Regions from separate parts of the Blautia sp. RTP21359st1_E11_RTP21359_211015 genome, predicted to be linked through region 1. Evidence: predicted binding sites of a transcription regulator. Region 1 holds the regulator's gene; each other region holds the start of a gene.
What was found. The regulator HrcA, encoded in region 1, represses chaperone genes, less so after heat shock. The targets are predictions, from matches to a motif close to TGTTAGCACTCNNNNNNNNNGAGTGCTAACA.

Region 1 (7,846 bases):
GTGGTAGATATGTATAAGTAAAAGATATAAAAAAACAGCAATGTAAAGCAGAGGTAAAAGTCTGCTTTACATTGCTTGATGAACAGGGAGGAAAGTTCCATGACAATAAGCAAAAAAAATATGAAGTGGATACCATGGCTTTTGATCCTGCCGGTTGTACTGATTCGAGGTTTTACAACAGTATATCCCATTCTGATGACTGTGAAAAACAGCTTCTTTAATATCAGTATCCTTGCAGGTATCAATGAATTTATAGGCTTCAAGAATTACCTGAAGGTATTTTCTGATCCTAAAGTGCTCACATCGATCAGCTTTACGGCAATATTTGTGGTTGCTTCCATGATCTTTCATGTGATCCTCGGAGTTATCCTGGCACTGATCCTGAATATGAAATTCAAAGGCCGCCGTTTTCTGAGGACCATCGTGCTGATCCCGTGGGCTATGCCTGCAGTAGTAGCCGGTATGGCTGCAAAATGGGCATTTAACAATGATTATGGTCTGATCAATGATTTTATCCGCTGGTTTGTACCGGGTTACCAGAACAGCTGGCTGATCAATACAGGTACTGCAAGAGCAGCGGTAATTGCAATGGACCTGTGGAAGGACCTTCCGTTCTTTGCAATTCTTGTACTTTCCGGACTTCAGTTTATTTCCGGCGATATCTATGAGGCAGCAAAGGTAGACGGTGCAAACGGGATCCAGAGCTTTTTCCGGATCACACTTCCGCTGATCGCAAAAAATGTCCTGACTTTATGTATTCCGTTCACACTCTGGAGACTGACAACCTTCGATCTGGTTTATTCCATGACATCTGGAGGCCCTGGAGAGGATACTGCGCTGATCGCATACAGAATCACAACAGAAGCATTTACAAATCTAAACGTAGGATATGCTTCGGCGCTGGCTATGCTGCTGTTTGTTGTAATGGCGATCTTCAGCTGGCTGAATATACGTGTTATGAATAAGTTTGACAGTTAGGGGGAATTATCGTGAAGAATACAGGAAAATATAATGTTTATCATGGAGTGGTAGCCGTTGGAAGATGGGTTCTGTTTGCAGTTGTGGCTTTTCTGATCCTGTTCCCGGTTTACTGGATCTTTATTTCTTCGATCACACCGTCAGGAGAACTGTTTAAAACACCGATCGATTATCTTCCGGATCATCCCACACTGGAAAGCTATAAATTTCTGATACAGAATGTAGGACTGCTTTCAAAGATCGGAAATACAGTTCTGATCGTAGGCATTACACTTGTGATCAGTACCGTGCTGTGTGCAATGGCTGCCTATGGCTTCTCAAGATTTAACTCAAAGGGAGTTTCTGTTGCATTTGCGTTTGTTCTGGCTACCATGCTGATCCCTGAGGTTGTCACAGCCCGCCCGCTGTATGAGTTTATGCAGAAGGTAAAGCTGTATGATACATATCCGGGACTTATCCTTCTTTATATCAGTACCGTTATACCGTTTACGGTTCTGATCCTCAGAAACTTTGTCGGTGAGATCCCGATCTCACTGGAGGAGGCAGCTGCTATTGACGGCGCATCTTTTTCACAGAGACTGTTTACGATCGTTCTGCCGCTGATGAAGCCGGCAATCGCTACGGTTTGCATTATCAACTTTATTACCTGTCTGAATAACTTTTTCACACCGTTGTTTTATTCAAATGGTATTCAGGTACTTTCTGTTTCCATCGTACAGCTTCCGTTACGTGACAACATGTATGGAGTTCCGTGGGATCTGGTCAGCGCCATGGGATGGATCATCCTTCTTCCGATCATTATCTTTGTAGCTGTTTTTGAGAAACAGATCATGGATGGTATCATGGCAGGTGGAGTAAAAGCGTAAATATAATATTTTTAATTTCCAAAAGAGAGGAGAAAACAGATATGTATCAGGCATTTACAGGCGGACTGGGAGGGATCGCACTTGCAAAGCATGGAAAAAGCCGTGCGATCAACGCAGAAAATCCTCATGGAGAAAAAGGCAGAGGCGGTATGGCTGCAAGTCATCTGGGACCGTCCAGAAAAGGAAGCCCGTGTCTCAGGGATATTGAGCCGGGAACTGTGGTAACTCTGGCAGAAATGGAAGGACCGGGACAGATCAATCATATCTGGATCACCGTTGATAACAAGACTACAGAGGCAGATTGCTTTGTACTGAGAGATCTTGTAATCCGTATGTACTGGGATGACGAGGAAACTCCTTCCGTGGAAAGTCCTCTGGGTGATTTCTTCTGCTGCGGATTCGGAAGGGAATGTTTTGTAAATTCTGTTCCGGTGGCTGTTGTTCCAAACAGGGGCTTTAACTGCTATTTCCCGATGCCGTTTAAGAAGAAAGCAAAGATCACACTGGAAAACCAGCATGCAAATAAAATCCCGGCTTTCTTTTATCAGGTAGATTACTGTCTCTATGATGAGCTTCCGGACGATATTGCTTATTTCCATGCGCAGTGGAGAAGGGAACGGTTGACAGAAAAAACAAAAGATTATACAATTTTGGATGGAGTAAAAGGAAAAGGCCATTATATAGGAACCTACATGGCACTTACCACACTGGAACGTTACTGGTGGGGCGAGGGAGAAATGAAGTTTTATATTGACGGAGATGAGGAGTATCCGACCATCTGTGGAACAGGAACGGAAGATTACTTTGGTGGTTCCTGGAGCTTTGCCAAACAGGTGGATGGAAAAACCGTGGAACAGAATTATAACACGCCGTATCTGGGATATCCGTATTATTCTGCCCATGACGAGCTGATCCACAATTTTTATCATAATGATGACTGCCCGCCAATGAGAGGCTTTTACAGATGGCATTTACAGGATCCAATCTGCTTTGAAGAGGATCTTCGCGTTACGATTCAGCAGATAGGCGTCGGATACCGTGGCCTGTTTGAACGACAGGATGATGTGGCAAGTGTAGCGTACTGGTATCAGACACTTCCTCATGCACCGTTCCAGCCGTTGATGTCAAAAGAGGATAGATGGCCCAGATAAAAAGGGTGGTAGAGATTGAAAAAACAGGTATTTTGCGGGGTATTTGCCCTGGCTCTGGCAGTGACAGGATGTGGAGTCCAGAAGAAGGAGGCTGCATCTGATATTGTGCCGGAGAACAGACAGGAACTGACGATCCTTCATGTGGATGCAGGCACAGAAGGCTTTGATTCTTTTATCAGCCAGGCGGAAAAAGATCTTGGAATAAAGATCCATATTGAAAAATGTCCGGCCAATGCGGACAATCGCCAGGCCAAAATAGCAACTCTTCTGACATCAGGAGATGATTCTGTTGATCTGATCACAGTAAATGATGAGATGATATCCGAATTTAAACATAAGGGATTTCTTCTTCCGTTGGAAGATACGGTTATGACAGAGGAGACAGCGGCGAATTTTCTGCAGGAATACCTGAAAGAAATATGCATGTCAGACGGACATATTTTTTCGGTACCGTTCAGGATGGATATCATGGCATTCTGGGTGAACCAGGAATTGCTGGATCAGGCTGGTCTGGACAGACTCTCCTGTCTCAGTGATCTTGAGATCCTTCAGAAAAAGCTTCAGAATACGGGAAAATATGCATATGGGGATGCATGGGAGATTTCTTACATATATAATAGTATCAGCGAGTATGTCGATTTTTTCGGAGGAGATTATACAGACTGGACGGATCCGAAAACAAGAGAAGCGGCAGAATATATGAAGCGAATGCTGGATACAGGGATGATATCAGAGGAGAATCTGATCGACCAGCATGACCAGCTGAATGAAAAATTTATAAACGGCCAGTATGGATGTATGTTTATGTATACCGGTGTGTTGAGTACTTTTCAGAATGCAGGCGTGTATGGAAAAGATAAGATCCATATGGCACCATTTCCGGAATTTGACGAGAAGGTGACCAATATCGCAACCTGGCAGTATGTACTGAATAAAAATTCTGATCATAAAGAAGCAGCTCTGAAGTTCCTTCAGTATGTGTCCGGATATGAGGCCAGTAAAAATTACGGACAGCTGACAAAAATGTGTCCGGCAAGACTGGATGTGATCGAGGATAAGAATTTTGATCTGGATGGCATTGAAATGATCCGGCAATATCTGAAAGATTATAAGCTGAAGGCAAGACCACTGTGTGCCGATTCCATAGAAGCCGTTTCGTCCATGGGAACGGAATTTCAGAAATATATGCTGGGACAGAAAACAGAAGCGGAATTTTTTGCCGGGGCACAGAACTGCATAGACCAGTATTACAAAAAAGCATCGTACTGATGCTTTTTTTGTTTTGAAAAAATAAGAACTTTTTTTCAAAACATATTGACAAATATTTTACATGGTGATATCTTAAAGACTGTAGATGTTAGCACTCCACTAAAATGAGTGCTAACAGATGTAAAAAAAGAATCAACATCCGTCAGGAAAGAATAAAAAGGAAAGGAGATGGATTCATGGAAGAGGTGTTGAATGAGCGCAAGCAAAAAATCTTAAAAGCAATCATCAAGACCTATATGGAAACCGGAGAACCGGTTGGTTCCAGGACCATTTCCAAGTATGCGGATCTCAATGTCAGTTCCGCAACGATCCGAAATGAAATGTCAGACCTGACAGATATGGGCTATATCGTCCAGCCTCATACCTCAGCAGGAAGGATTCCTTCAGATAAGGGCTACAGACTTTACGTCAATGAGTTGATGAAGGAGAAGGAAGCGGAGGTCGCAGAGCTGCGAGATCTGATCATTGAGAAGACAGATAAGATGGATAAGGTGCTTAAGAAGGTTGCGAAGGTTCTTGCTTCCAATACCAACTATGCTACCATGGTTTCCGTTCCGCAGTACAGCGGCAACAAGATCAAGTTCATCCAGCTGTCGAGAATGAGCGAACTTCAGCTTGTGGCAGTGGTTGTCAGTGACAACAACACAGTCCGGAACCAGATCATCAATCTGGATGAGGAAATGGACGACCAGACGATCCTGAAACTGAATCTTCTTCTTAACACCAATCTCAATGGGATCCCGATCCAGGATATCAACCTTGGGATGATCGCCAGACTGAAGGAACAGGCAGGCAGCCACAGCGGTGTGGTGGCAACGGTTCTGGATGCAGTGGCAGCCACCATTCATGTGGAAGAGGAAGATATGGAGATCTATACTTCAGGTGCAACTAACATTTTCAAGTATCCGGAGCTTGCCGATAAAGAGAAGGCAACGGAGCTGATCTCCGCATTTGAGGAGAAGCATGAACTTGCCGATCTTGTAAAAGAACAGATGTCAGATGGAGAGAATACAGGAATTCAGGTTTACATCGGTGATGAGATGCCAATCCAGACCATGAAGGACTGCAGCATTGTAACTGCCAGATATGAACTGGGAGACGGAATGTACGGAACCATCGGGATCATCGGTCCCAAACGAATGGATTATGAGAATGTAGTGGACAGTCTGAAGGAACTGAAGAATCATCTGGATGACGTTTTGAAAAAGAAGAAAACTTAGAAAGGCGGTAGAAAAAAAGTGTCGGAGGAAACAAAGAAAACATCCGAAGAGCAGGAAGCGGAGAAGGAAATCCCCGTAACTGACGGAGATCAGGAAGAAGAAAACCTGACACCGGAGGGAGAAGATCTGCCGGAGGAAGAAAACAATACTCCAGGCGAAGAAGCTGCCTCAGAGGATAAAAAAGAAGAAAAATCAAAAACTTCCTTCTTCGGAAAGAAGAAAAAAGATAAATCTGAGCAGAAGGTGGAGGAACTTACCGATCGCCTGAAGCGTACCATGGCTGAATTTGATAATTTCCGTAAAAGAACGGAAAAAGAAAAATCCAGTATGTACATCATCGGAGCAAAAGAGATCGTTGAAAAGATCCTGCCGGTTGTGGATAACTTTGAAAGAGGTCTTGCACAGGCACAGGAAGGCGATGCTTTTGCAGATGGAATGAAAATGATCTACAAGCAGCTTACCACAACACTGGATGAGCTTGGCGTGAAGCCGATCGAAGCAGTGGGAAAGGAATTCAACCCGGATTTCCATAATGCAGTGATGCATGTGGAGGATGAAGAGGTTGGAGAGAACATCGTGGTGGAAGAATTCCAGAAGGGTTACACCTACAAGGATTTCGTAGTACGCCACAGTATGGTGAAGGTTGCGAACTAACTGACAACAAACTTTATTTTAACAGATACAGACTAAAACAGGAGGAAAAAATCATGGGAAAGATTATTGGTATTGACTTAGGTACAACAAACAGCTGTGTAGCCGTAATGGAAGGTGGACAGCCGACAGTTATCGCAAATACAGAAGGCGCAAGAACAACACCATCCGTTGTAGCATTCACAAAAACAGGAGAGCGTCTGGTAGGTGAGCCTGCAAAACGTCAGGCAGTTACAAATGCAGACAGAACGATCTCCTCTATCAAAAGAGAGATGGGTACCGATTACCGTGTAACCATCGATGACAAGAAATATTCTCCACAGGAGATCTCCGCAATGATCCTTCAGAAACTGAAAAAGGATGCAGAGGCATATCTTGGTGAGAAAGTAACAGAGGCAGTTATCACAGTTCCGGCTTACTTCAACGATGCTCAGCGTCAGGCTACCAAAGATGCAGGTAAGATCGCAGGTCTTGATGTAAAACGTATCATCAACGAGCCTACAGCAGCAGCTCTTGCATATGGTCTTGACAATGAGAAAGAGCAGAAGATCATGGTATACGACCTTGGCGGTGGTACATTTGATGTATCTGTGATCGAGATTGGTGATGGTGTTATCGAGGTTCTTTCCACAGCTGGTAACAACCGTCTTGGTGGAGATGACTTTGATAAGAAAGTCACAGATTACATGCTTGCTGAGTTCAAGAGAACAGAGGGCGTAGACTTAAGCAATGATAAGATGGCTCTTCAGAGACTGAAAGAGGCAGCTGAGAAGGCTAAGAAAGAGCTTTCTTCCGCAACAACAACAAACATCAACCTTCCGTTCATCACAGCTACAGCTGAGGGACCGAAGCATTTCGATATGAACCTTACAAGAGCTAAATTTGATGAGCTGACACATGATCTTGTAGAGATGACAGCAGAGCCGGTTCGCCGTGCACTGTCTGATGCAGGTATCACAGCTTCTGAGCTTGGCCAGGTACTTCTGGTTGGTGGTTCTTCCCGTATCCCGGCTGTACAGGATAAGGTAAGACAGTTAACTGGCAAAGAGCCGAGCAAGAACCTGAACCCGGATGAGTGTGTTGCACTTGGTGCTTCCGTACAGGGTGGTAAACTTGCAGGTGATGCAGGTGCCGGTGATATCCTTCTTCTGGATGTTACTCCACTGTCACTGTCCATCGAGACAATGGGTGGTATCGCAACTCGTCTGATCGAGAGAAATACTACAATTCCTACAAAGAAGAGCCAGATCTTCTCCACAGCAGCAGATAACCAGACAGCTGTAGATATCAACGTTGTACAGGGTGAGCGTCAGTTCGCGAAAGACAACAAATCCCTCGGCCAGTTCCGTCTGGATGGAATCCCGCCAGCACGTCGTGGAGTTCCGCAGATCGAGGTAACATTTGACATCGATGCCAACGGTATCGTTAATGTATCCGCTAAAGACCTTGGAACAGGTAAAGAGCAGCACATCACAATCACAGCTGGTTCCAATATGTCCGATTCCGATATCGACAAAGCTGTCAAAGAAGCAGCTGAGTTCGAGGCTCAGGATAAGAAACGTAAAGAGGCGATCGACACAAGAAACAATGCAGACTCCATGGTATTCCAGGTTGAGAATGCTCTGAAGGAAGCAGGCGACAAGCTTGATGCAAACGATAAAGCAAGTGTTGAGGCAGACCTCAATGCACTGAAGGATCTTCTTGCACAGAC
Region 2 (7,846 bases), on a different contig from region 1:
GTCCAGTACAAGGATCTTATCTGCATTTAAGATCGTACTGATACGCTGTGCCACGATAATGGTTGTTGCTTCTTTTGTATGTTCTTTCAGCGCTTTTCGAAGTGTGCTGTCTGTTTTGAAATCCAGTGCGGAAAAGCTGTCATCAAAGATAAAGATCTCCGGATCTTTTGCGATAGCTCTGGCAATGGAAAGCCTCTGCTTCTGTCCACCGGAAACATTGCTTCCTCCCTGTGCGATCGGAGTCTTATATCGCTCCGGCTTGGTGTCGATAAACTCCGTAGCCTGTGCAACCTCTGCTGCTTTTTTCACTGCATCTTCCGAAATCTCTGTCTTTCCGTAACGGATATTGGAATCAATGGTTCCTGAGAAAAGTACACCCTTCTGCGGAACATAACCGATCCTGTCACGGACATCCTTCTGTGTCATTTTCCGGACATCCACGCCATCCACTTTCACAGATCCTTCTGTTGCATCATAGAAACGCGGGATCAGATTGATCAGTGTACTCTTACCGCTTCCTGTACTTCCGATGATCGCTACTGTCTCACCTTTTTCTGCCTTGAAGGAAATGTCTGTGATAACATTCTCTCCTGCCTCCGGATATGCGAAGCTTACATGATCAAATTCTACAGTCCCCTTCACATCCTGGGAAGGCTGTACCGGATCCTCCGGATCCTGGACACTGACTTCTGTCTCAAGCACCTCGTTGATACGGCGTGCAGATACATTTGCTCTCGGCAGCATGATAGACATTGCTGTGATCATCAAAAATGACATGATGATCTGCATTGCATACTGGATAAACGCCATAACATCACCAACCTGCATGCTTCCGCTGTCTACTGCATAAGAACCGCTGTAGATGGTCAGTACGGAAACTGCGTTCATGATCAGCATCATCACCGGCATCATAAATGTCATACAACGGTTTACAAAGAGGTTTGTCTTCGTCAGAGTGATATTTGCATCCTCAAAACGCTCCTCCTCGTGTTTCTCCCGGCTGAATGCACGGATAACCGGAATACCGGTAAGGATTTCTCTTGTTACCAGGTTCAGCTTATCTACCATGGTCTGCAGGGCTGTAAATTTCGGCATTGCGATCCTGAACAGCATTGCCATAAATGCCATGATCAGTACAATGGCCACCCCAAGGATCCATGTCATGGAGGAATCTCTCTGAAGCACGCGGATCACACCACCGATTCCAAGGATCGGCGCGTAAAGCACGATACGGAACATCATAGCCATTACCTGCTGGATCTGCTGGATATCGTTCGTGCATCGTGTAATCAGGGATGCTGTTGAAAACTTATGGTACTCTCTGCTGGAAAAACCTATGACTTTGTTATAAACCAGCCCACGGAGATCATGTCCCATAGATGCAGCAACTCTGGATGAAAGAAATACCACACATACTGCAGCCATCATGGTGACCAGTGCCATCAGCACCATGCGGATACCTGTTGCTTTCATGTAATCCATCTGTATGGCATCCACATCTTCACCCATAGCTTCATATTCTGCACGAACATAGGAAACACCTGCCTGTGTGATGATGGATTCCTGCATCTTGTCGATCTTTTCTCCGACCTGGTCCTTCATAGCAGCCAAAGCCTCTGCCGGCATCTGAGAAAGAGCCGCCAGTGGATCCGTCCCTTCCGGGATTCCCATTTTTGCAAGAGCTGCCTTTGATTCCTCACTGTCGGACGTCAGAGTAGAAACGATCACCATCGGTTTGCCGAAGATATCGTTGAGTTCTTCTCTGTCTTCTTTGGAGATTTTATCCTTTAATACCAGATCATCTCCCTCTTCCTCATAAAATCCATCCACAGTTTTCGCATCATCCTCTTCCATAAACAGCTTCAGACTGTCCATAGACGTCTTTCTGATCTTCTCAGGAACACTGTCTTCAATACCGTTCTGCTGAATTCCCACATTAATGATATTTGATGTGTAATTCGGCAGAGACAGATCACAGTATGCCTGAAGAAAAAGAAGCGCAATGATGAGTACGATGTAACCTGCAGATCGTTTCAGATATTTCATCAGTTTAATCACGTTTCTGTTCCTTCCTTTCTGTCATTTCATCCGGATGAAGCTTTTCTATGGCTTCCTCCGGCTGGATCTTTTCGATATTTACAAGGATCTGCTCCAGAAATCTCCGAAGCAGGCACTGTTCCGCCTCACTGAAGCCTTCCATCATCACAGCCTCATTTTTATGGATCCGTTCCAGTGCTTTTGCCTTGATTTCCTTTCCCTTTTCTGTCATGTAGATCCTGGTCACACGCTGGTCCTTTTCATCCGGTTTCTTATAAAGAAAGCCTGCTTTCTCCAGTCTCTGTATCGATACATTTACCGTAGGCGGCTTGATATGCAGGATCTTTGCAATTTCCCGCTGACTCAGGCCATCCCTTCCGGACACAAGCCCCAGAACCGGTATCTGTCCCGGATAAATCCCAAGCTCCTGCATCTGACCAAAGCATTTCGTCATAAAATAACGGTCTACCTTCATAAACAGAGATAAAAAGCTGCTCTGCCTTTCTTTCTCATCTTCCTCCTTACAAAACACGCTGTCACTCCTCTCTCATCCGATCAGACACCTGCTCTTTGTTAATGATATACGAAGCAGTGATCTTCTTTTTTAATTAGTCGGCTAACTATATATAATATACATCTGCACAAAAAATGCAACTGGTTTTTGTGAATTTTACACTTTTTTAAGATTTACAGCTTCTTTAATTTCCACCTGAAATCTATTAATTAATTTGTCAAGCTAATTTATTTTCTGCTGTTTTTCCTATTTTTTTCGCAAAAAAAAATACCCGCTTCGTTTTTTTATTCGAAACGGGTACTTCTTTCTGTTCCTGATTTTCTTATACAAACTGATTCACAGTCGGATCATAAGCATAATCGATCATGTCAAGCTTATCCTCCAGTTCTTTCCGGTTAAGTCCTCTGTCCTCACAGAAGGCATCCAGGGATCTGTAAAAATCCCGCAGCTGTGTATTTACGTAACTTAAAAGCATTACCGGGTCCTTTGGTATCATAATCTGTTTCCATCCTTTTATCTGATATTTATCCAATATCCCAGATGCTGCTGGATAGCTGTCTGATCTGAAATATCAGATTTACTATCTTACCAATTTTATTTTTTGTCAAGAGCCAGTAAAAAATTTTTCAGGATTTTTTATTTCTTCAGTATCTGATAAAAATATTCCATTCCTTGTCCCCAAAAAAGAACTGCCTGGTTCCGATTTTCATCCTGAAATGGATTTCTATCAAAACCGACAGTTCTTTTCCTTGTCAATCTATCATAACTTTATGGAGTTATTTTTTACTTCGTGCTGACGGTAAACGCTCCGTCCTTCACATCCAGCACAATGGTATCTCCGGCATGTACATCACCGGAAAGGATCTTCTTGGCTGTCAGTGTCTCCACATAATTCTGGAGATAACGCTTCAGAGGACGTGCACCGTAAACCGGATCATAACCGTTATCCACTACCATCTGTTTGGCAGCATCTGTAAGCTCCAGAGAAAGCTCTTGGTCAGCCAGACGGTCGCTGAGCTCTTTGACCATAAGATCTACGATCTTACCTACATTATCCTTGGTCAGCGGCTTGAACATGATAATCTCATCCAGACGGTTCAGGAACTCCGGACGGAAGTGACCACGAAGATCATTCATAACCTGTTCCTGTGCGTCCGGTTTGATATCTCCCTTCTCGTCGATACCGTCAAGAAGGTACGGAGAACCAATGTTGGAAGTCATGATCAGGATCGTATTCTTAAAATCAACCGTACGTCCCTGTGAATCCGTGATACGTCCATCGTCCAGTACCTGCAGAAGTACATTGAATACATCCGGGTGAGCCTTCTCGATCTCATCAAAAAGAACAACACTGTACGGTTTTCTTCGAACGGCCTCTGTCAGCTGTCCGCCTTCCTCATATCCGACATATCCTGGAGGCGCTCCGATCAGACGGGACACGGAATATTTCTCCATGTACTCACTCATATCGATACGGACCATATTCTGCTCATCGTCAAACAGTGTGGCAGCCAGAGTCTTGGCAAGCTCTGTTTTACCAACACCGGTTGGTCCGAGGAACAGGAATGAACCGATTGGCTTTGTGGGATCCTTGATTCCGGCTTTGGAACGAAGGATCGCATCTGTTACAAGACGAACACCCTCATCCTGTCCTACTACACGTTTGTGCAGCTCATCCTCAAGGCCCAGCAGCTTGGTTCTCTCACCTTCTGTCAGCTTGGTTACCGGAATACCGGTCCATCTGGAAATGATACGTGCAATCTCATCATCTGTGACAGCCTCATGTACCAGGCTTCTGTCACTCTCCTTAACCTGCTTCTCCTCAATCTCCAGCTGCTGCTGAAGCTTCGGCAGCTCGCCATACTGCAACTCTGCTGCTTTCTCCAGATCGTAATTCTGTTTTGCTTTCTGGATCTGTTTATTGATATCCTCGATCTGCTCACGTAATTTCTGAAGCTTCTCTACGGAATGCTTCTCATTATCCCACTGAGCTTTCTGGGTATTAAAAGTATCTCTCAGCTCTGCAAGTTCTTTCTGCAGATCAGCCAGACGCTCTTTACTTAAGTTGTCAGTTTCTTTTTTCAGGGCAGACTCTTCAATCTCCAGCTGCATGATCTTACGTCTCTGCTCATCCAGCTCTGTCGGCATGGAATCCAGCTCCGTCTTGATCAGCGCACAGGCTTCATCAACAAGGTCGATGGCCTTATCCGGGAGAAAACGGTCTGTAATGTATCTGTGTGAAAGTGTGGCAGCTGCAACCAATGCACTGTCTGTGATCTTAACACCGTGGAATACCTCATATCGTTCCTTCAGGCCACGGAGAATGGAAATGGTATCTTCCACTGTCGGCTCATTTACCATAACCGGCTGGAAACGACGGGCAAGTGCAGCATCCTTCTCAATGTACTGTCGGTACTCATCCAGAGTTGTTGCACCGATACAGTGCAACTCACCTCTGGCAAGCATAGGCTTCAGCATGTTTCCTGCATCCATGGCGCCGTCTGTCTTACCTGCACCCACGATCAGATGAAGCTCATCGATAAACAGAATGATCTGTCCTTCGCTCTTCTTCACTTCCTCAAGTACCGCTTTCAGACGTTCCTCAAACTCACCACGATACTTGGCACCTGCAACCAGCGCACCCATATCCAGGGCAAAAATCTTCTTATTCTTAAGACCTTCCGGTACATCTCCTGCCACAATACGCTGTGCCAGTCCCTCGATGGCTGCTGTTTTACCAACGCCAGGCTCACCGATGAGAACCGGGTTGTTCTTGGTCTTACGGGAAAGGATACGAATAATATTCCGGATCTCCATATCACGTCCGATCACCGGATCAAGTTTCTGGTTCTTCGCCTTCTCCACAAGATCCTCACCGTATTTATTCAAAGTATCATAGGTTGCCTCCGGGTTGTCACTGACAACTCTCTGGTTTCCCCTGACTGTAGATAATGCCTGAAGAAAACGCTCTCTGGTGATTCCGAATTCATTGAATAGCTTCTTCATGCTCGGGCTTGGATTCTTCAGCATGGAAAGAAACAGATGCTCAACCGATACATACTCATCTCCCATAGCCTTCGCTTCGTCCTCTGCACTGACCAGTGCCTTGTTCAGATACTGACCAAAGTGAAGCTGTCCACCGGAAACCTTAACTTTGGCATCCAATGCTTTCTTTACTGTGTCAATAAAATATTCCTTCTGGATTTCCATCTTCTCGATCAGCTTGAGGATCAGGCTGTCCTCCTGTGTCAGCAAGGCATACAGAAGGTGTTCCTCTTCGATCTCCTGATTGCCATATTCATAAGCAATCTTTTCAAGATCCTGGACAGCCTGTACGGATTTCTGTGTAAATTTACTGATATTCATAGGCTTTCCTCCTATTCTATGAAAAGCATTTCCAATATTCGCATACCGGAAATGCTGTGCTTTTTTCTTGTTCTAGGAGAACTATAACACCATTTATTAGCACTGTCAAGAGGTGAGTGCTAATTTTTGTGTTATTTTTTTGCAACTGTAAAATGAAAAACTAATTTCTACATTTAGCCCTTTATGTTCTTTTGTTGGAAGGTGTTTCTTTACGAGCTCAAGTTTCAACTCCTTACTATACTGTTTCCTAGACATAAAAATATGCTCCTCATATGATAGATTTTTGGATATTTCCATTGTCTACCATATGGGGAGCATATCAATCCAACGGTTTTCAGTGCTTTTTTCATATTACTTTATTGAATATCCCTCACTCTGCCTATATAAGTGAAACTTAGCGAAACTTAAATTAAATCTCTTTCAGACAATTCAATTTGGATATTCACCAACTGTGGATTATTTCTCAGTGCACCAGTTTCCAACTTACCGCCTGCTGCCTTGCATCCACAAATCTCTTATAAATACCTTCCTGTTTCATTAATTGCTCATATGTTCCATGCTGTGCAATTCTTCCTTTTTCAACAACCACAATCTGGTCTGCATGTCTGACTGTTTTTAATCTGTGGGCAATCATAATAATCGTTTTTTCCTTTGTAAGTGCATCTACTGCATCCATGCGGTGGAGTTGACCGGCACACAGGGCGGCACCATCCGGGGTAATCTCTATGAGCTGGACTATCAGCAGCATTTCCGGCACGTCGTTGAAGCCTCCCAGCCGGTGAGCGTGAACCGGCTCTTTTATGAGCATGGAACCCGTGACATCCCGGATGGCCAGTATTTTGACGGAAGCCCTGACCGGGTGTTGGGAAATTTCCTGCGGTATGAGGCCCAGCCCCGGCGACTTCAAAGCCCACGTTACGGCTTTGCATGACAGCCGGATTGAAACCGAGGCCCGGCGCATCGTGGATAAGCTGAAAAATCTGTCCGCGCCCAACAGCCCCAACAAGACACATTTTATGGTGGAGATCTCACCGCACTTTGACGCACTGGCTTCCACCAAGGACAATGACCGGCTCTTTGCCATGCTGCCCTATAAGTCCCTGTGCTTTACCAGCATAAAAAACCGACACGGGGTATATGCCATGATTAACAAAGATGAGCGCCGTGATGTGAGTATTCGCAAGCCCCGGCCATCTATCCGCAAGCAGCTTGCCGACAGCAAACAGGCCACCAGCCCGAAAAAGGCGGCGGCCAGAACCAAGAAAAATGAATTGGAGGTATGAGGAATGATGCACTTTACCGTGGAAGAAGAAAATTTGATCTGTGTGTACCACAACGCAGACCGACGCAGGACGATAGGCAAGATCACCGCAGCCATGCCGGGTATGGACGGGGATATGTGGACGCTGGCCCAGCAGACCCTTTCCAAGCTGAAACGTATGACGGATTCTGACTATGACAGCCAGAAATTCTATTTCACAGACGAGAACGAATAAATAACAGCAGACGCCGGGCGCGGCGGCCATGTGGCCGCTTGCGTCCGGCGTCTTTTCTTTTTGCCTGTTCCTACGCATTTAGAACCCAGTATTGGCGGGGATAGGATAAAACACTCACATACCCCGCCGACTATGCGGGAAAAACCTTGAAATATAGGGCTTTTTAAGGCCCTAAATGCGTAGGTTGGTGCTTTGTTGCGATATGCTCCACGGTTACGGTATATTGTTCATATTCTGTTTTCGGGAATCTTTATGAAATCTTCAAAATTGCCCGGTATGCTATCCGTAGAATCAAAGAAAGGACTTGATTATATGGATATGATTTTGAAAACGACTGACCTCTGCAAAAATTTCAAGGGGCAAATGGCGGTAAACAATGTGTCACTGAACATCCGGCGCAACTCGGTTTATGGTCTGCTGGGACCGAATGGGG
Region 3 (7,846 bases), on a different contig from region 1:
AACACAGAGATCCTTCTTCGGATTTATGAATAAGATCCTGGACTTTTTTACAGATGCAGCAAGAGAGAGCAGAGAAGCTTATCTTGAGGGACAGCCGGACAGAGAAAAGCAGAAGGAGCTTCGCAGAAAGATCCGTGCGGAAAAAAGAGCGGAGAAGATCCGCCGGCTGGAAGAAGAGCTGGAGGAAGAAGAACTTGCCCTTACAGAGGAAGATCCGGAAAATATCTCAAAAAAACAAAAGAAAAAAGCCAGAAGATCGCAGAAAGAAAGACAGGCTGCGGTGAAGGCGAACCGGGAGGGAGAATTTAATCTTCCTTCTTTCCTTGATGAACAAAAGGCTGTACTTCCGGCAGATACAGATCTGACAGAAGAGGATCCAGGGCTTGATGAGAAACCGGAGGAGCATGCTCAGCCGCTTGAATTCCAGATCCACCGTTCACAGTCCCAGCCGGCCCGGGAAGAGTCGGAGGAGCCGGATTTCGAAAGAGAAATGCAGGAAGCCGAAGAGGAGGATGATTATGCCGGCTACGAGGATGTGGATATTCCCGAGATGCAGCAGATCCTGCCGGCAAAGACAGCTGTAGCAGCAAAAGCTTCCCGGGAAACAGGAAAGGCAGCCGTTCCCGCTGAGATAAAGGAGGATCCTCAGCCGGAAGCTGAACAGAAGGCATCTCATCAGCCCTCCAGAAACCCGAAGTCATCTCAGACAGAGATCGAGCATGGGATCAGAAATATCCAGCATGAGATCAGCCAGGGAGAAGCTCCGGAGAAGAAACCATATCAGTATCCGCCGCTGAAGCTTCTGAAGCGCGGAGATGGCAGATCTCAGGGAGATTCCGATGCACATCTGCGTAAAACAGCGCAGAAGCTTCAGGAAACCCTGCATAATTTCGGCGTCAATGTAACCGTTACCAATGTGAGCTGCGGACCTACCGTTACCCGCTATGAGCTGCAGCCGGAAATGGGTGTGAAGGTCAGCAAGATCGTTGGTCTTTCCGATGATATCAAGCTGAATCTTGCTACACCGGATATCCGCATCGAAGCACCGATACCGGGAAAGGCAGCCGTGGGGATCGAGGTTCCGAACAAGGAGAACAGCCCGGTCATGCTGCGGGATCTTCTTCAGTCAGAGGAGTTTAAAAATGCAAAATCCAAGCTGTCCTTTGCAGCAGGTAAGGATATTGCCGGAAAACCGGTAGTGGCAGATATTGCCAAGATGCCGCATCTTCTTATCGCCGGAGCAACCGGCTCCGGAAAATCCGTCTGCATCAATACGCTGATCATCAGCATCCTTTATAAGGCTACACCGGATGAGGTGCGTCTGATCATGATCGATCCGAAGGTGGTGGAGCTCAGTGTATACAACGGGATCCCGCACCTGTTCATTCCGGTGGTCACAGATCCGAAGAAAGCGGCCGGTGCGCTGAACTGGGCTGTTTCCGAGATGACCAGCCGTTACAATGCCTTTGCGGAATATGGGGTACGTAATCTTGGAGAATATAACAAAAAGGTTGCCAATATGCGGGTCCCGGAGGGAGAAAAGGCACCTGAGAAGATGCCGCAGATCGTGATCATCGTGGATGAGCTTGCGGATCTTATGATGGTTGCGCCGGGAGAAGTTGAGGATGCGATCTGCCGTCTGGCCCAGCTGGCACGTGCAGCAGGTATCCATCTGATCATTGCTACCCAGAGACCATCGGTCAATGTCATCACAGGTCTGATCAAGGCCAATATGCCGTCCAGGATCGCATTTTCCGTATCTTCCGGTGTGGATTCCAGAACGATCCTGGATATGAACGGTGCCGAGAAGCTTCTTGGCAAGGGCGATATGCTGTTTTATCCTCAGGGGTATCAGAAGCCGGCCAGACTGCAGGGCGCTTTTGTTTCAGATGAGGAGGTCAGTGCAGTCGTAGAATATGTTTCTGACAAAAATCAGGGTGCTGTTTATGATACATCCATCGAGAAGCAGGTCAATACAGCCGGCGTCCCGGGAGGAGCCGGCGGCGGTGACAGAGATGTCTATTTTACAGAAGCCGGTAAATTTATCATTGAGAAGGAAAAGGCCTCCATCGGTATGCTCCAGCGTATGTTCAAGATCGGATTTAACCGTGCGGCAAGGATCATGGATCAGCTTTGTGACGCAGGAGTGGTAGGTCCGGAGGAAGGAACCAAGCCAAGGAAGGTTTTGATGTCAGCAGAAGAATTTGAGAATTATCTGGAGGAGAACGGCGGATGAAAATAAGTATCCTGACAGTAGGGAAGATCAAGGAAAAATATCTGCGGGATGCCATTGCAGAGTATTCCAAGCGCCTCGGGCGTTACTGCAAGCTGGAGATCATAGAAGTGTCCGACGAAAAAACGCCGGATAATGCCAGCGAAACAGTAGAAGATGCCATTCGGAACAAGGAAGGGGAGCGTCTTCTTAAATATATCCGGGATGATGCGTTTGTGATCACTCTGGAGATCGGAGGCGAACAGCTGACCTCTGAGAACTTCGCACGGAAGCTCAACGAGCTGGGAATACGTGGGACCAGCCATATCCAGTTTGTGATCGGCGGCTCTATCGGTCTTGGAAAAGAAGTACTGAAGAGATCAGACTATGCTTTAAGCTTTTCGAAAATGACATTTCCTCATCAGCTGATGCGTGTGATCCTTCTGGAACAGATCTACCGCAGCTATCGTATCATCAGCGGAGAGCCCTATCATAAATAATATCATACTACATATCTGCAAATATCTTGACAATTTTTGGATATGTAGTATGATAAAAAAGAGTAGCACTCGAAGCTTAAGAGTGCTAATAATCACAGAAAGAAGGAAATGAATATGGCATTAAAACCAGTTGCAGACAGAGTTATCGTAAAATATTTTGAGACAGAAGACAAAACCGCATCCGGCATCGTACTTCCGGACAGCTCCAAGGAGAAAACCCAGCAGGCAGAGGTTATCGCAGTAGGTGGCGGTAAGGTCGTAGACGGTAAAGAAGTACCGGTACAGGTAAAGCCGGGCGACCGTGTGATCTACGGAAAATACACAGGAACCGAGATCAAATATGAGGGTGAGAAATATCTGGTGATCAACGCAGATGATATCATTGCCATCGTAAAAGACTGATGAAGAGTTTTTATCGTAATTTTCTGAAATTATGCTCCATGCTGGTGCTGCAGAATGTAGTGACCTTAAGTGTCAATCTTGCGGACAACATTATGCTTGGAGCCTTCAGCGAAACTGCATTATCCGGTGTGACCACCGTAAACCAGGTACAGTTCGTCTTTCAGCAGCTGCTTATGGCGCTGGGAGACGGACTTGTCATATTCGGAAGTCAGTACTGGGGAAAGAAAGAGACAGAGCCGGTAAGGAAGATCGGTGCCTGGGCCATGAGCACAGGCTTTTTTATTGCCCTTGTGCTGTTTATCCTGGCCAGTCTTTTTCCAACACAGCTGCTGGGGCTTTTTACAACAGATCAGGCGATTATCGAAGCCGGTCTTTCCTATCTGGCGATCATCCGGTTTACTTACTTTTTCTTTGCGGTGACGCAGATCCTGCTTGCTACACTGCGCTGTGTGGAAATTGCAGGGGTTGCCTTCGGGCTTTCGGTAATGACTTAAGTGTAGTAATGGTAGGAATGTCCTATCAGATGCCGACAAACGGTGGTATCATCCGGGGAAGCGGAAGCATCGCTTATTCCATGAAGGTGGACCTGATCAGTACCTGGGGGATCGTGATCCCTCTGTCCATGTTTATGGCATTTGTGGTCAAGGCATCTCCGGCAGTGGTGGTATGCTGCCTGAATGCAGATCAGATCTTTAAATGCGTGCCTGCATTTTTGAAGTGCAATTACGGACACTGGATCAAAAATATGACGAATTAAGGAAATATATATAGATCAGAGGCATGATACAGAAAAATTATCTTGACGCCTGTGTGATTTGTATGTAGAATAAATACAAACTTTAACGAAATGCAGTAAAAAAATCTCTGAAGAGCCAGGGACAGCTTGACAAAGGTAATATGGTATAGTATTATCTTGCTTATATCATATTAAACTGGTGGGAAAAGAGGAATACTCACTGAAACACAGGAGGAACAGGAAATGAGAAAAAAAGTACTGGCAGCGCTTCTGGTAGCTGCAGTGGCAGGAACAACTGTTATGTCAGGAATGACTGCTTTTGCAGCAGAAACAGAAGGAACCAAGGCGGAAGGCGGAAATATTACCATTGCAGAAACAGCAGATCCGCAGAACATCAATCCGCTTTATGTTGTGGATCAGACAAGCTTCGATATGATGCAGGCACTGTACAGCCCGTTTTTTGAGATCGTGAACGGAGAGATGTATTACGGAAACGGACTTTGCGAAAGTGTAACAGCCAATGATGATGCCAGCGAATTCACACTGAAGCTCAAAGACGGACTGAAATGGCATGACGGTCAGCCGATCACAGCCGATGATGTGGTATTCACCATGCAGGTGCTGGTAGATGAGAAGCAGAATGTTCCGTATTCTTCTTACGGATACGTTAATGACAAGGCAGTAGAGGCAGAGAAGGTTGATGACCTTACAGTCAAGATTTCCCTTGGATCATCTTCCGCAGGATTTCTTGGTGGACTGAGCCAGGTTTACTGTATTCCGAAGCATATTTATGACGGCGTGGAGAATATCGGAGAAAGTGATCTCAACAATGAACCGGTGGGAAGTGGTCCTTTTAAGTTCGAGGAATACAAATCCGGAGAGTATTATAAAGTAACAAAATTCGATGACTATTTTGATGATGTAAATCTGGATTCCATCACCTTCAAGATCGTAAAGGATTCCAGCTCCGCCAATGCGGCACTTGCAAGCGGAGATCTGGATGCACGTTTGATCAGCGCAGATGATTACGATACCGTCAGTGCTTACGATAACGTAAACATCAATACCTATAATTCCGGACGTGTCAACGCCATGTTCATGAATGAGCTGAACGAAGATCTTCAGGATGTAAAGGTACGTCAGGCGATCGCATACGCACTGAATAAAGAGGAGTTCTGTCAGTTTGCTTTCCTTTCCGAGGATTATGCAGAGCCTGCAGATTCTATTTTTACACCGGATACACTCTACTATACAAAACCGGACAATACCTACGACAATGATCCGGCTAAAGCACAGGAGCTCCTTTCCGAAGCAGGAAAGACAAGTCTTTCTCTGAACCTGATGTATATCTCCACAGATAAGACAATGGAGAGTGAGGCTCTGTATGTACAGTCTGCCCTTGCCAATGTAGGAATCACCATCAATCTTCTTCCTACAGATGAGTCTACCTTCAAGAATAAGACAAAGGATCCTGAGTGCACAGATTATGATCTGGTACTGAGCTTCTACACTCTGGGAGAAGAGCCGAGCCTTTATGCAGACATGAGTTCTTCCGTCAGCCGTTCCAACTATTCCAGGATCAAGGATACAGATCTGGATGCATTGTGGGAAGAGGGCAACAGTACTGCAGATGAGACAAAACGTGGCGAGATTTATAAGGAGATCCAGAATACGATCAATGATAACATGTATATCTATCCGATCGCTTATTCCAATGGTTTCTATGCGGTAAGTAAAGATTTCGGAGGCTTTGATGAATGTCTGTTAAAAACTATTTATTATGATTATTCCAAGATCTACACATTGGAGAAATAAATAATTTTATAGCGGATGAATACCGGAAACAGAAAGAGGCTGACGCGTTTTTGCGCCAGCCGATTTCCTGTTTTCGGGGAAAATAAAGGAGGTACATTTTGAAGAAGATCGTAAACCGTCTGATACAGTGTATTCTGACACTGTTTATTGTCTCTGTTCTCTGCTTTGCACTGACAAAAGCAGCGCCCGGAGATCCTGTCCTGACTTATGTGGAACCAAATATGAGTGAAGAATATATCCAGAACCTGAGAGAAAGCCTGGGACTTACAAAGCCTGTCTATGAGCAGTACTTTCTGTGGCTGGGAAGGATCCTTCACGGGAATTTCGGAAATTCCCTGATGAATAACCGACCGGTCCTGACACAGATGCTGGAGAGGCTTCCCGCAACCGTGATCCTAATGGGAACCAGCATGCTGCTTGGTTTTCTCATTGCCATTGTACTGGGCCTGTATTCCGGAAAGAATAAAAATGGTGTTCTGGATAAGATCACCAGCATGTTCTGTTATGTAGGCATCTCCATTCCTACTTTCTGGTTCGGTATCATGCTGATCTATCTCTTCAGTGTGCATCTCCATATCCTGCCAAGTATCGGTATGCATTCAGACGGCAACCGTTCCTTAGGAGATCTGATCCTGCATATGGTCATGCCCTGCGCAGTTCTGACCTTTGCAAATGCGTCACAGTACATCCGGTATTTAAGAAGCAGTACCATTACGGAAATGTCCTCCGATTATGTTATGGTGCAGAAGGCTTACGGAATGAAAGAGTCTGGAATCCTTTTCCGGCATGTACTGAAAAATGCCATGCTTCCTATGATCACAGTTCTCGGAATGAGCCTGCAGTCTCTGGTTTCCGGTGCCATTATCACCGAGCAGGTTTTTGCATGGCCGGGAATCGGTCAGCTGGCAGTGACCGCTGTTATGCAGTATGATTATCCCCTGATCATGGGAATCACCATGTTTACCGCGCTTCTCGTGGTGCTCGGAAATCTTCTGGCAGATATCCTGTATGCTGTCTTTGATCCGAGGATCCGCAAAGCAGGATGTTAGGAGGTAAAGGGACATGAGAGAAAATATCTGGAAAAATATCAAACTTGGTTTTAAGACAAATAAACTTGCAGTGGCAGGTGCAGCAGCGATCATCCTGCTGGCACTGATCTCCATTTTTGCCTTTTTGTATCCGGTAGATCCCAATGCCATCAGCGCCACAGAGCGACTGAATGCTCCATCCATGGCACACCTTTTCGGTACGGATGATATGGGACGGGATTATCTGGCTCGCTGTATTTACGGAGGAAGAGCATCCCTTCTGGTGGGCTTCCTTTCCATGGTGCTTTCTACAGCCCTTGGTGTGATCATCGGTTCCATCAGCGGTTTTGTGGGAGGAACGGTGGATGCAGTGCTGATGCGTCTGGTGGATGCACTGATGAGCCTTCCGACATTCCTGATCATGATCGTTATGAATGCCTTCCTGAAACCGGGACTTCAGAACATTGTCCTGATCATCGGCTTTCTGACCTGGATGAACATTGCCAGGATCGTCCGTGGCGAGACCATTTCCCTGAACGAGAGAGAGTATGTCATCTATGCAAAGATCTCCGGACAGAAGAAATTCTCCACCATTGTACATCATATCCTGCCTAACATCATGCCTACCATTATCGTGGCTGCAACCATGAACATTGCCAATGCTATCCTGATGGAATCTGCACTGAGCTTTTTCGGCCTGGGTATCCAGCCGCCTACGGCTTCCTGGGGAAGTATGCTGAGCAATGCACAGCGCTATATCCAGCAGGCACCGTATCTGGCTATTTTCCCCGGAATCCTGATCCTGATCACGGTCGTCAGCTTCAATTATCTGGGAGAAGTATTAAGAAAAGTATTCGAGCCCAAGTAAGGAGGACATTTACATATGGAAAAATTACTGGAAGTAAAAGATCTGAAGGTGTCTTTCTTTACAGACCTTGGAGAGACACAGGCAGTAAAAGGTGCAGGCTTTGCCATCGGTGAGGGGGATTTTTTCGGGATCGTAGGAGAGTCCGGAAGCGGAAAAAGCGTGACCACCAAATCCATTCTCCGTCTCGGACCATCCAACTGTAAGATCATGGGTGGTGAGATCCTGTTCCGGGGAGAAGATATCCTGAAGAAAAATGAAGCAGAGCTCCGTGAGATCCGCGGTGGT

Region 2: the regulator HrcA is predicted to act here: its motif matches at 6,012-6,042, upstream of clpB (ATP-dependent chaperone ClpB).
Region 3: the regulator HrcA is predicted to act here: its motif matches at 2,773-2,803, upstream of groES (co-chaperone GroES).

The regions. Positions count from the first base shown of each region.
Region 1 is NZ_JBDGAB010000011.1:2,348-10,193, forward strand. It holds gene AB5026_RS05655 (extracellular solute-binding protein) at 1-21, shown strand, start outside; gene AB5026_RS05660 (carbohydrate ABC transporter permease) at 100-978, shown strand; gene AB5026_RS05665 (carbohydrate ABC transporter permease) at 990-1,844, shown strand; gene AB5026_RS05670 (glycoside hydrolase family 172 protein) at 1,886-2,995, shown strand; gene AB5026_RS05675 (ABC transporter substrate-binding protein) at 3,011-4,264, shown strand; gene hrcA (heat-inducible transcriptional repressor HrcA) at 4,441-5,484, shown strand; gene grpE (nucleotide exchange factor GrpE) at 5,503-6,138, shown strand; gene dnaK (molecular chaperone DnaK) at 6,192-7,846, shown strand, end outside.
Region 2 is NZ_JBDGAB010000024.1:68-7,913, reverse strand. It holds gene AB5026_RS09880 (ABC transporter ATP-binding protein) at 1-2,058, opposite strand, end outside; gene AB5026_RS09875 (MarR family winged helix-turn-helix transcriptional regulator) at 2,051-2,569, opposite strand; gene AB5026_RS09870 (DUF4250 domain-containing protein) at 2,874-3,047, opposite strand; gene clpB (ATP-dependent chaperone ClpB) at 3,335-5,917, opposite strand; partial or broken gene AB5026_RS09860 (ABC transporter ATP-binding protein) at 6,381-6,593, opposite strand; partial or broken gene AB5026_RS09855 (hypothetical protein) at 6,591-7,200, shown strand; gene AB5026_RS09850 (transposon-transfer assisting family protein) at 7,207-7,413, shown strand; partial or broken gene AB5026_RS09845 (ATP-binding cassette domain-containing protein) at 7,726-7,846, shown strand, end outside.
Region 3 is NZ_JBDGAB010000013.1:60,168-68,013, forward strand. It holds gene AB5026_RS06690 (DNA translocase FtsK 4TM domain-containing protein) at 1-2,236, shown strand, start outside; gene rlmH (23S rRNA (pseudouridine(1915)-N(3))-methyltransferase RlmH) at 2,233-2,712, shown strand; gene groES (co-chaperone GroES) at 2,827-3,114, shown strand; gene AB5026_RS06705 (MATE family efflux transporter) at 3,114-3,608, shown strand; gene AB5026_RS06710 (hypothetical protein) at 3,638-3,871, shown strand; gene AB5026_RS06715 (ABC transporter substrate-binding protein) at 4,094-5,665, shown strand; gene AB5026_RS06720 (ABC transporter permease) at 5,764-6,714, shown strand; gene AB5026_RS06725 (ABC transporter permease) at 6,728-7,561, shown strand; gene AB5026_RS06730 (ABC transporter ATP-binding protein) at 7,577-7,846, shown strand, end outside.